Regions from separate parts of the Paenibacillus provencensis genome, predicted to be linked through region 1. Evidence: riboswitches for the same ligand, from Rfam matches in the RefSeq annotation. Region 1 holds a riboswitch; each other region holds the start of a gene.
The links. Region 1 has a riboswitch for cyclic di-GMP ahead of ACFQ3J_RS10895 (hypothetical protein). Riboswitches for the same ligand answer to the same signal wherever they lie in the genome.

Region 1 (3,148 bases):
GCAAGGATGCTTCACATACGATTGGACCGGACACAGAAATTATTGACGCGAGCGGGCAGTATATTGCACCTGGGCTGCTTGATGGTCATTGTCATATTGAGAGCACCCAATTAACCGTAGCGGAATTTGCAAGAGCTGTGCTCCCATTAGGGACGACAGGCGGATTTTTTGATGCGCATGAAATTTCCAACGTACTTGGTCTGAACGGTCTTAAATATATGCTCGAAGAGGCAAGAACTACACCGCTCGCTGCTTATATGCAGGCGCCTTCCTGTGTACCGTCTACAAGTCCTGAGCTGGAAACGACGGGAGCATATATCGGTCCTGATGAGGTAGCTGAAGCATTAAGCTGGGGTAATGACATGATTGGTTTAGGGGAAGTAATGAACTTTCCGGGTGTCGTGTACGGGGAAGAGAAGATGATTGGAGAAATAGAAGCTACGCTGCGTGCGGGTAAAGCGGTTGACGGTCACTTTACTTGGGCAGCTGATGATTGGAGACTGCCTGTATATGCTGCGGCCGGTGTAACAGGAGATCATGAATGTGTGACCAAAGAGGATGTACAGGAAAGAATCCGTCTAGGAATGTACGCCAAGATGAGGCAAGGTTCAGCCTGGCATGACGTAGCAGAAACGATTAAGGCGTCGACTGAGCTGGGACTAGATACAAGACGGATGATGCTTGTTACTGATGATCGCAGTTCAGAATCTCTGCTGAATGAAGGGCATATGAATTACGTTGTACGTCTGGCCATTTCACAGGGAGTCAAACCGGTAACGGCTTTTCAGATGGCAACGATCAATACGGCAGAACGGTTTGGCGTCCAGAGAGATGTCGGTTCAATTATACCAGGTTCAATTGCAGATATTATTCTGCTGGATGGAAGACTCGCTGATGTGAATGTACACACGACTATTGCGGCTGGTCAAGTGGTTGCCCGGGAAGGAAAAATGGTGGCTTCCTGGGATAAGTATCACTATCCTCAAAATGCACTGGGTACTGTTCAATTAAAGGCCGACATTCAAGCGGATCATTTTGTGATCAAGACTCCTGTTCAGGAGGGTGAGCTAAACGCGCGCATTATTCAAGTGACAGAGAACCATGTGGAGACGAAGGAAGTCTTCAAGACAGTCCGAGCAGAATCAGGCCAACTCATCCTTAGTATGGATCAGGATGTATGCAAGATTGCTGTTATTGAACGACATCATAGAACAGGAAACAGGGCAGTAGCTCTTGTTAGTGGAGTAGGCTTTAACCGACCTGCCGCGATTGCCATGACGGTCGCTCATGACAGCCATAATCTGATGGTGATCGGAACAGATGACAATCTAATGGCTGAAGCGGCTAACCGGGTAGTGAGTATGCAAGGCGGAGTGGCCGTCGTAACCGATGAGGGAACGACAGAATTTCCGCTGCCGATTGCAGGCCTTATGTCACCGGAGCCTTTTGAAATCGTAGCTTCGCAGTCTGAAGCCATTAGCGAGGCGCTTCAAGCCTCTGGATGCTGCTTGAATAATGCGTTTATGACGTTGTCATTATTGGCCTTGGTTGTTATACCAGAGCTGCGGCTGTCCGATAAGGGGCTTGTTCGTATTTCTGCAAACGGAATTGAGATCGTTTCTTTGTTTGAGCACTAACAGAAATAACCTATATATTTACTCGTCTAAAATAGGTAAGTAGACATCTGTCTGCTTGCCTATTTTTTCGTTCGAGTGAAATTTAAATAGGTCGGAATCATTAAATAAGCAAAAAGTCCTATAAAATGCTTTCGTATTTCTCCGAAGAATATAAAGTAATACTTTCGTCCTTTGAAAATTATCGAAGCGTAAGACTAAGGTAATTACCTCATGAGACAAAGGGACGTCATTGTATACGAATTGGAGGCAAATTTGCTGAAAAGCAAAGACGCAAAGCCATGGGTCTAAGGTGAGTCTAATGACTTATGATGACAGCCGGTTGCCGATTTATTAATAGAGAACGGGCATGATATAAGGCATCGTTCCTAAAATCGAAGGAGTGTACGTAAGAGATGTGGAAGAAGACAGGTAAAAAAGCGGCGGTACTGTTGGCTGCAGTCATTATGGCAGGATCAATTACAGGGGGAGCAATGGATGTAGAAGCTACAGCCTACTCCAGTAAACAAACAGGAACATGGTTATGGGATACAACACAAATCAAAAGTGAGCCCGACAAAATATTGGATTTTGCAGAAACACAGGGGATCAATGCAATCTATTTGCAAATAAATAGAGATGTGGCTATACCGTATTATAAAGATTTTATCAGCAAGGCTACTGCTGAAGGGATTGAGGTTCAAATTTTGGACGGCAGACCTGCATGGGGTCTATCATCGGGGCGTGAAGGATTAATGAGCTTTGTAGAATGGATAGAAGCGTATCAGAGCGGGGCTGAAGAGAACGAGCGTTTTTCGGGAATACATGTGGATATTGAGCCCCATGTGCTTGCAGAATGGAAGTCAGATCGAGACAGTGTTGTCGCTCAGTGGCAGTCTAATGTATCGTATCTAACGAATGAAGCAAAACGCATGGAGTTGAAGATTACTGCGGATATTCCTTTTTGGCTTGATAATTATACTGTACCTGGTGGGGATATGAAGATCAGCAGCTGGATGATTCGCCAATTTGATGCAGTCGCTGTCATGGCGTATCGGGATACGGCAAATGCCATCTACAATGCAGCAGCCAGCGAACTGAAGGAAGCCTCCGAGCTTGGTAAGAAAGTATCCATCGCCGTTGAAACGAATCGAAGCAATGAAGGGAATTTTATTACCTTCTATGAAGAAGACTGTGATTACATGCGTGCAGAATTGCAAGAGCTTGAGCAAATGGCAAATAAGCATGATTCCTATATCGGAATTTCGGTTCATGATTATGGTAACTGGTCTAAACTAGCGAGCCGTTAATTGTAACAAGGGTGAGTTGGTAAGAACTGTGTGTTCTTACCAACTCACCCTTGTTTTCTTCAATTAGGTTACCGAAATGGGATCCAAAGAGATTTGTTCAAAGAACAGCTTGCGATATTGTGAAGGAGTCATCTTTTTTTGTTTCTTGAACAAAGTAATAAAGTAGCTGAGATTGTCGTAACCAACCTCCATCGCAATATCTACAACCTTATAATTTGTATTTTC
Region 2 (3,148 bases), 390 kb from region 1:
TTCCGCAGAATCAAAAATCTTGGCAAAAGCAGCCTGCTGCTCTTGAGCACTTCGCTCAATTTGACCGGAGACTGCCGAATTTTTCTCAGCCATATCCGCAAGTGATTTAATCGCAGCCGTAATTTGCTCGGTCTCCGCTACCATCTGCTGTGTAGCTGCAGACACTTCTTGAATTTGGCTTGTGACCGAATCGGTTGAAACCAGGATGCCTTTGAAGATCGAGCCTGTTTCTTTGACGATTTCAATTCCTTTGGCTACATTTTGTTCTCCATCACCAATCGCCTCTACAGCGAGTGCCGTCTCATCCTGAATGTATCCAATCAATTCGGCAATCTGATCTGCTGATTTCTTGGATGCTTCGGACAGCTTCTTCACTTCATCCGCTACAACTGCAAATCCACGTCCCTCTTCACCGGCTCTTGCCGCTTCAATACTTGCATTCAGAGACAACAGGTTCGTCTGAGAAGCAAGCTCTGTAATCACTTGAACGATCTGGCCAATTTCGCCGGAACGCATCTGCAGCTTCTCAATAATATCGACCGAGTTCTTAACCGAACGATTAATTGAGTTCATCTGCTCAATGACCTGATCCACATTCTGATGTCCAACCTCGGATTGCTCCTTCATCTGCAAGGAGATCTCGGACAGCTCGGAAGTATTCCCTGCAATTGTAGTTACACCCGATGAGATTTCTTCGAGCGAAATGACACTCTCCGATATCGACACACTTTGCTTCGCGACACTATCGGACATTTCTTCAATATTTTTCGTAATATCTACGGTATTTTCATTGTTAACTTCAACGGCATTGAACAAGAATTTGGATTGCTCCGCTGATTGCTCAGATACTTTCTTAATTGTAGTAACCAGACTATTGATGTTACTAGCCGTAGTGTTGAATTTCTCGTTGACTTGTCCAAGCTCATCATCACTGGTTCTCAGCTGTACGGTAAAGTCGCCCTTACTCAGCTTATCTAGTGCTCCCATCAGCTCTTTGATTGGCTTGAAGGTCTGTCTAATTGTGATGTATTGCAGTGCCAGAACGACAACTAAGGTAATAAGCAGTGCAAGAAGTGTATAAGTCAGCAGCTCCTGCTTGCCCGTTGCAATCAGACTTGCGTCCACATCAATTCCCATATATGCAAACACTTCGCCAGCTCCATTCACAAATGGATACAGTACCGTAATCCATGTACCGTAATCATCGTTGTAAGCTGCGGTGTAGGCTATTTCCTTGGTTTCGAGCATCTCCTTCACGCCGTCTGCATGAATTTGAGGCTGAGCATACATATCACCCAGGTTCATATCTTCTGCAGCAAAAATCTCCAGAACAGCGGTTGGCAAGGCGATAATTGATGTTTGCGTGCCGCCTTCCAGCTCCGGTCCAAAGATATATCCTTGTGCTACGTTTGGATGTGTCTTGGATAACTCATCGAATACACTTGTGATTTGCTGTTGGATTGGAGAATTCGGATCCGGATTATTTTTCGCTGCTTCCGCATCTTCCACAGATATCTGGCTTCCCAGAGCCTCCATTAATTTTCCGGAATCCGATTGAAGCTGTTTGGTTAATACATTGCCTTGAATAAATTGACTACAGCCAATGACGACAGCACCTGTAATAATGATATAGAAGCTTGTTAATATCATATTTCTAGTAACAATGCTCAGGTTTTTGAAGCTCCATTTTTTTAACTTACTCATGTCTGACATTTCTCTCCCTACTCATCCATATGTAGTTTCTACTTCATCTTGAATCGCATGTTAAACCTTCCATCCTTGATTCTTGGCTCATTCTTCCTCCTTTCTTGCACGGATCGCTTAGTAAACAAAAAAATGAACCTATGGACAAAATAAGGCCATGGCTCATTCAAGCAACTGGCTGACATTTCCTTGCGGAAGTAGTCCCTCTAGCTTTGCGTCACTGCTTTTCAACAGCTTTGCCACGTATTCAATTTACAGATAGTACTTAAGAACTACCTAAGCTTACCACAACTAAAAGTAAACTAGTGTTCACTTTTTCTAATCGGTTTTTTTCACTGTTTTTTTAATACTATAAGACTATATTTCACTTGAAATCTCGATAAAAATTATAAATGATTGTCGAATCATGTTTAGTTAAACGGATGAGGTCCTGATTAATACATTGCTATTTACAATCATACTCATGCATATAGTTCGTCCGCTTATTTCACTTTAGCGAAAGAGGAGTTACTCCTTCTCATACAAGTTAATCTTCCAGCCATTGTCCCAGTGGAGCAGTTTCTTATGTGAATATCCGGTCGCTGCATAGTACTGATTCAGCCTGTCATTCTCTGCCATGCAGTCCAGCCTAATCTGTTTCATTCCTTTACTCCGTATGTAATCCTCGGCCCACAACAGCAGCTCTGTGCCTATTCCTTGACCCGCATGTGATCTGCTGACAGCAAACTTGTGGATGTATCCAGACGATTCTGAATCATCCAGCTCTCCCCAGACAACTGGGTCAGACCAGCAAATGTACAGTGTTCCTACGATGATACCTTCCCTTTTTGCCACAAATAGTTCTAATTCACGATCCATAATCAATTGTTCGGTCATCGCGAGGTTAAATTCATCAGGATGCCACTGGTTGATTCCTTTGGCCTGGATCCAGCTGGCTGCTCCTTTCCACAGATCCAATATTTCTGAACTGTCCGATAATCTTGCAGGGAACACTTCAAGCATTTGCCCTATCCTCACTTTCTGCATTAGTTAATAATAAAGCTCTGAATTCTCTTGCCTTGTTCGTATCTGACCGTAATACTCTCGCTTACAGCCCCAGAGAGTAGTATCCGATTCCAGAACAGTATTGCTGGAAAGTTATTTTGTAATTGATTCAATTCCCATTTCCCTTTAGCTGAAAAGAGGACAGCTCTGGCTGCCTGAGTTCCAACTCCCGCTCTTCTAAATTTACGAAGGATAAAAAAGTGAGCAAGTTTATAGCTCCGATCATCCTCCAATTGCTTTACAAGTACAAAGCCTGCAATCTCTCCATTGGCCTTGATCAGATAAGCATTATAGTCCTCATGATTCTCCCAATATTTATTGAGATCCGATAATATGGGATAAGTACCTTGTTCACTAATTTGCTCGTTTGTAAACTCAGTAAAATCATATATATAGAACT
Region 3 (3,148 bases), 1.1 Mb from region 1:
CACCTCAGGGCCTACTTCTTCGACGATGCCCATCGGTTCATGGCCGATCACGTATCCGGTTTGGGCTTGAATCGCCCCCTGGTATATATGGAGATCAGAACCGCATATGGCGGTCGAGGTGATCCTGACGATAATCCCGTCTTTTTTCTGAATCGTCGGATCCGCGACCTGCGTCACTTGCATGTTCTTCATGCCATGGAATGTTACAGCCTTCATAATCGCCCTCCTGTTATGACATGCCTTGAATTTGCATGCATGCTTCTATTATGAAATTGGAGAGAGGATTATACATTCGATATACGGTAAATTCGACAGTCGCGGAGCGCCTAAGAACAAGAAAGGAGACGGAGGACGGAAAGATTCACGTGAAAGTAAATTCAACACTAAGGGTATTTGTAAGGTTATCAAAGAACAAAACCTCACTAAATAAATCCTTGTGCTCACAGTTAATAAAACTATCTAAATACCCTTTGTTAACAACTTGACCACACTACCTCTTTATTCTGGATTATCGCGCATTGCTTGTACTAAATCTAATGTCCATTCATTACTAACAGCAAGCAATGAAGAATGTGCAGGTACGGTGCACGGCCTTCCCGTCGGAACTTTGGTCCTGTAGCAAATTCACGCGCGACTATATAAAATTGTCTTCCCAAATCCTCAAAGACATTCTCGCGAACCAGATCAAAACTTACTTCGAAGCTGCACCTAGTTCTTCTATGGCTTTAACAATACTTGTAGGTTACCAACCCAAATTTCGCAGAGCGAAATTCGTCTTGAAGTCATGTCGTTGCAGGCTTCCAAGGCGATCAGATACTGGGCTTGTTAATAGAAAAACACCGCTTCGTTTGCTAAGTGAAAGTTTTGAGCAATCACTTTAACCGAAGAGGTGGTGTCTACCTAATGATATCCCATCCATCCGAATTGATTCAAATGCCTAACGAACTAAAGCCAGCGTTCCAAGAATTGAAAGTCATGCAGCATTTGCAACAAGCTGGATTCCGTAAACGTTTTGGCTTTAGCTGCGCCCGGCTGTTCCAACTCGTCTTCGTTTTGTTATTTCATCAGAAAAACTGGTTTCGCCTGCTTGAAAGCCGCAAGGACGATTCGAAGGCCGGCAAAGCTGCGGTTTATTGCTTTCTCAATCATGCCGGCTTTGCATGGCGTCGTTTTCTGACTTCGCTTAGCGTGGCCACCATGAAAAAGGTGGAAAAGGTGGATGCGCTGACTTCTGCGGATCGGGATACCGTCTTCATCGTCGACGATTTGATGTTCGAAAAGTTAACCTATGTGCTAATGTTGTCGCGAGGGATAGCACGGTAATCCCGTGCTAAAGCGCTTCATTTGTCCGAAAGCTCATTGGAAACCCTAATCAACTTGGTATCTTCGCAAAGTCAATATTCATGGACAAAGAGAATATTGCAGAAGATTGTCGAACCATGGCATAATGTGGTTGAAGATTAACAATTGAAATGGCAAACCCATTGAAAGATGGGGACGCAAAGCCATGGGCCTAATACGCATGTTCGTTATGGTTGCCAGGTTGCCGTGTGTTGCGTTTTTTTCGTTGTCTCTAGTCTGTTTGTTGGGGATTAGAGTGGCGAGAACAGCGATAGTCCCCCGTAATTCGATAAATTCATCCTCGATACCACAGGTACTTTGTCGTCTCATCAACAACACGAGTAGGGGGAGGTAACAATGGGGATTCAACAATTAGAGAAAGATTTAAGAGAAGCACTGGAACGTCAAGAGTTCCAACTGTACTATCAGCCAAAATTGGATTTGGCTTCGGGGAAAATCACAGGCGTTGAAGCATTGATCCGATGGGAGCATCCAGAACAAGGACTTCTTACTCCAACACAGTTTATTCCACTCGCAGAAGAGACTAATCTGATTTCCCCCATCGGTGAATGGGTGTTGCGAACCGCTTGTACTCAGAGCAAGGCATGGCAGGATGCAGGTGCCCCAACACTTATAATGGCAGTCAACCTCTCTGTACGTCAATTTTATCAACCTGATTTTGTGGAAAGTGTGGAAAATATTTTGCATGAGACAGGGCTTGTTCCATCGTATCTGGAGCTTGAAATTACGGAATACATGACGATGGAAATTGTCCGAATTGTTCCAATTCTAAGACAATTAAAAAATCTCGGTATAAAAATCAGTTTGGATGACTTCGGGATAGGGTATAGTTCCCTGTATAACTTCAAAGAATTGCCGATTGACATTATAAAAATTGATCAATGTTTTGTGAATAACTGCCTGGTGAACATGAAGGATGCAACGATTGTCAAGGCAATTATTGCTCTGGGGCATGAATTAAATGTGGAGGTCGTTGCTGAAGGAATCGAATCGAAAGAGCAATTGATATTTCTCCAACAAAACCTCTGCGATTTAGGGCAAGGTTATTTGTTTAGCAAACCTTTGCCGCCATCGGAATTTCTGGTGGCATTCCATCAAATAGAGAAGATTTTTAGTAGAGATGGAATACCTTCAGCATTATTCAGAGAAAAATGGTTACAAGAAGCTTTGCACAAAACAAAGCAGGAATTAGCAGTTACGTTGAGATACCAGCAAGGTATGACTTTTAAGTTGACTCGGCATGATGGAAAATTTATTCATACTTTGTGTGATGGTGAATTGTTATATCGCATGGGTCTAACACCCGAACAAGTCGTAGGAAAGGAGCCTCATGAATTCCTCCCGCTCAATGATGCTGAACGGAAGTCTCAATATTACGAAAGAGCTTGGGGTGGAGAGGAGAACGTCACTTATGAAGGTCAATACAACGGAATTTGGTATTTGGCTTCCTTACGCCCTATCCATAGAGGGAGACAAGTAGCAGAGGTAATCGGCTCGGCTGTCGATATAAGTGATCGTATCAAAAAAGAAAGGGAAGCGTCTCTTCTCACACAATACCTCGTGGAGCAAGAGTCAAAATACCGATTGATTGGGGAGAATTCACAAGACCTGATTGCCATCTTGGATACTAATGGTGTATTACAGTACGCTTCGCCATCCCACATTCGGATGTTCGGGGGGGAAGCTTCCCAATTTGAAGGAAACTACCCTTTCTCTATGGTACACCCCGATGATCTTGCACTCATCAGAGAACGTTGGGATGAAATGATATCCACCAAGACTTCGG
Region 4 (3,148 bases), 1.1 Mb from region 1:
CGAACGAACAAAATTTCCTCTGTGGTGAGAGCCGAGAAAGCGTAATCGATCAATCCGATTCTCGATAATAGCAACGGGATTTCATGTTCAGTGATCTCTATCCGATGAATGACCGTACGCAACAATGGTTCTTGTTTTCTTCCATTGCCATGATTCACCCATTCATGCAGAGCCCTCGTTAATCCCGGAATATGCTTAAGCTCTGCCTGCGCATATTCCAACCTTGCTTTCCAATCACTATAGGACATAAGCCATGCTTCCACTTTTTCATAGGGGATGGACTGTTGAGTAAGATTCATCAGACACCCTCCCCAATTCCAAGAAATACTACAACTCTCCTTCCGCAAAACTGCTGAATGAAGTGCAAATCAATCCATGTTAATAAACATAATTCACGCTCCGTTTCTAATTGATACATGACGATCATCCCTTCATTGTTATATTGGGGACAGCCGCATAATTACGTAAGTTAAAGGCACCATCCTCTTCATTTTACGAGAGCCTGTCCCATTTTGATTTACTTCAGACTCCGATTCACGACAACAATCTCCAGCATTCATCTTTTTTCTCTCCACCTCCTTTGGTAAGGGATAATATTCCTATTTTTCCTTAGATCACCCCTTCATTTTACCTATTATTAGTTCGAATGGGGAGGGTGATCTTTTTGTCACCCTCTGCCATGATGATTTTGTCGAAAATCCCCGAATTTTCCCAAAGCTTGTTTCAATTTCAGTCCCATTAAATCACGTAGCATAGTGCTGATCATACAGACCTCTTCGTTTCGCCTTCTCAGCAGCTTCTCGAATGGATCGGGTGTCGAATTTACGAGTGATATGACGAACGTGCGATTTTAGGGTGTTCGAAGTAATGCCAAGTAATTCTCTGATAATTGTCTGTCGATAGCCCAAGCCTATGAGCTGCAAAATTTCTTTTTCCGTAGGTGTGAGCATGCAATGCAATTCTTTTCGCTTTATAAGCTCGATCTCATTACGGATTATCGTCGCGACATCCGCATGGAGAGAGGACTGACGTCGGTGAGCTTCTCTGATCGCAACCGGTATGTCCATATAGTTGGACTTTGTAATATAATTGACCGCTCCGGCAACAACCGCATCGACCATGACTTCCGGATCATGTATCGAAGAAAGGACAATAATCGGTAACTCTTTATTTCTGAGAATCTCGGCTGCGGCGTCCAGCCCGTCTCGTTTGGGCGAATTCAAAATCATTTCCAAGATCATTACGTCTACGTCTAATTGTACACTCGCTCGAATCGCTTCCTCTTTTGTCGAAACGATGTTAGATAAATAAATATCTGGCTCGGATTCAAGCAACATAGCGAGTCGCTGTTGCCAAGCTAGGTCACCATCCGCCAGTAATACTTTGATACTCCTGTTCCTACGGATCATATCTTTTATCTCTACAGAAAAGCTTGTTTGTTTGTTCATAATCGATCACCTCTTTTTATTTTCAAATGACAAAAAGACACGCCCTCTCACTGGCGTGCCTACTTGTCATCTTGGTGTGGTTTGAGAGGGTAACCCGGCGATCATTGCACTAGTGCAGAAGACCCGTGGCTTTGCGTCCCTGTCTTTCGATCAGGTTTGCCTTTTTTCCTAGTCTATTCGACATATTTGTATTGATTTATTTTACCATATTTCAATAGATGCCAAAAAGTTTGCTTGGTGTCACACCTTAGTAACGTATGTTCGAACATAGCGCAACCCTCTTCTTGCCAACATTTTAACGAAAATATACGCTAAGCAATCGAGTAGATAGGGGCGGCAAGCCCCTGACCTCTCACACCACCGTACATGCGGGTCCGCATACGGCGGTTCCTAAAGGTTAACGAATTTCAAGATATCGAGAAGTTAGACTTAACAGCCCTTGGTCGTTCCAATAGTAACGGTTAAGGGCGTTATTTATATTTCGGGACATCTCCCAGCATCCTCGCCGGGAGTTTGCCATCATCCTTGCCGCCCATTCAGGCACACCTAAGGCGCGTAAATTTCGAAGTCGGGTTTTGGGTAGCTTCCATTGTTTCCATAGACACATCCGCAACCTACGCCGAATCCATTCGTCTAGGCGTTCGCAGTGCATCTTCGCGGATGCCAAGCGGAAGTAGCCAATCCATCCCATCAGATAGCGGTTTAGTTCTTTCAACCGGCTTTCCATTGAGATACCCCGCGTTCGCGAGGTTATCCCTCTTACGCGCTCTTTCAGTTGTTCCACTTTCTTCGGTGCGATTCGAATTGTCGCGCTTTTGTTGGTCAGAAAACTGAATCCAAGGAATTTGCGCTTCCAAGGGCGGTCTACTGCGCTTTTGTCCCGATTCACTTTTAGTCTAAGCTTCCCCTCCACAAAACGGACAACCGATTCCATCACGCGCTCGCCTGCGCGTTTGCTTCCGACGAAGATGTTGCAATCGTCCGCATAGCGCACAAACTTCAGTCCTCTTCCCGTCAGTTCTTTGTCCAAATCGTCTAACAGAATGTTTGCTAAGAGCGGGCTGAGCGGTCCGCCTTGCGGCGTTCCTTCCAGCGTCTCTTGCCTCATCCCGTCGACCATGACTCCCGCGTTTAGATAAGCTCGAATAAGCTTCAGGACTCGCTTGTCCGAAACTTTCCTAGCTACTCTTGCCATGAGGATGTCGTGATTTACGCGGTCAAAGAACTTCTCCAAGTCCATGTCCACGACCCAGCGACATCCTTCTTGGATGTAGGTCCGCGCCTGTTTCACTGCGTCATGTGCTCGTTTCCTTGGACGGAATCCGAAACTGTTCGGCGAGAATTGCAGATCGAAGATCGGCGTCATCACTTGCATGAGGGCTTGCTGAATAAAGCGATCCATCACGGTTGGGATACCTAACAGCCGCACCCCGCCTCCGGGTTTGGGGATTTCCACCCGTTTGACTGGCATCGGTCTATACGTACCCGCTTGGAGTTCCCACTTTACGGTTTCCCAGCGTTCCCACAAGTGCGCTTGTAGCTCTGCTACCGTCACTTGGTCTATGCCAGGCGCTCCTCCGTTTTGTTTCACACGCTTATAGGCGTCTCGAAGATTGCTCTCTTCGAGCATCCGCTCCAGCAAGTCGTATTGTCCTTCGCGAGAAGTATGGTCGATTTGTGCCGACGAAGAACTCGGCGCT

Region 2: linked by a shared signal. The riboswitch ahead of ACFQ3J_RS12835 (methyl-accepting chemotaxis protein) and the one ahead of ACFQ3J_RS10895 (hypothetical protein) in region 1 are both predicted to bind cyclic di-GMP.
Region 3: linked by a shared signal. The riboswitch ahead of ACFQ3J_RS05430 (EAL domain-containing protein) and the one ahead of ACFQ3J_RS10895 (hypothetical protein) in region 1 are both predicted to bind cyclic di-GMP.
Region 4: linked by a shared signal. The riboswitch ahead of ACFQ3J_RS05380 (response regulator transcription factor) and the one ahead of ACFQ3J_RS10895 (hypothetical protein) in region 1 are both predicted to bind cyclic di-GMP.

Annotation. Positions count from the first base shown of each region.
Region 1 is NZ_JBHTKX010000001.1:2,272,623-2,275,770, reverse strand. Features, by position in the region: gene ade (adenine deaminase) at 1-1,637, shown strand, start outside; cyclic di-GMP riboswitch class I at 1,873-1,964, shown strand; gene ACFQ3J_RS10895 (hypothetical protein) at 2,030-2,923, shown strand; gene ACFQ3J_RS10890 (helix-turn-helix transcriptional regulator) at 2,987-3,148, opposite strand, start outside.
Region 2 is NZ_JBHTKX010000001.1:2,665,550-2,668,697, forward strand. Features, by position in the region: gene ACFQ3J_RS12835 (methyl-accepting chemotaxis protein) at 1-1,704, opposite strand, end outside; cyclic di-GMP riboswitch class I at 1,871-1,955, opposite strand; gene ACFQ3J_RS12840 (GNAT family N-acetyltransferase) at 2,212-2,706, opposite strand; gene ACFQ3J_RS12845 (GNAT family N-acetyltransferase) at 2,730-3,148, opposite strand, start outside.
Region 3 is NZ_JBHTKX010000001.1:1,138,795-1,141,942, forward strand. Features, by position in the region: gene ACFQ3J_RS05420 (zinc-dependent alcohol dehydrogenase) at 1-216, opposite strand, end outside; partial or broken gene ACFQ3J_RS05425 (IS4 family transposase) at 904-1,281, shown strand; cyclic di-GMP riboswitch class I at 1,465-1,551, shown strand; gene ACFQ3J_RS05430 (EAL domain-containing protein) at 1,699-3,148, shown strand, end outside.
Region 4 is NZ_JBHTKX010000001.1:1,127,247-1,130,394, reverse strand. Features, by position in the region: gene ACFQ3J_RS05385 (hypothetical protein) at 1-299, opposite strand, end outside; gene ACFQ3J_RS05380 (response regulator transcription factor) at 744-1,448, opposite strand; cyclic di-GMP riboswitch class I at 1,534-1,619, opposite strand; gene ltrA (group II intron reverse transcriptase/maturase) at 1,846-3,148, opposite strand, start outside.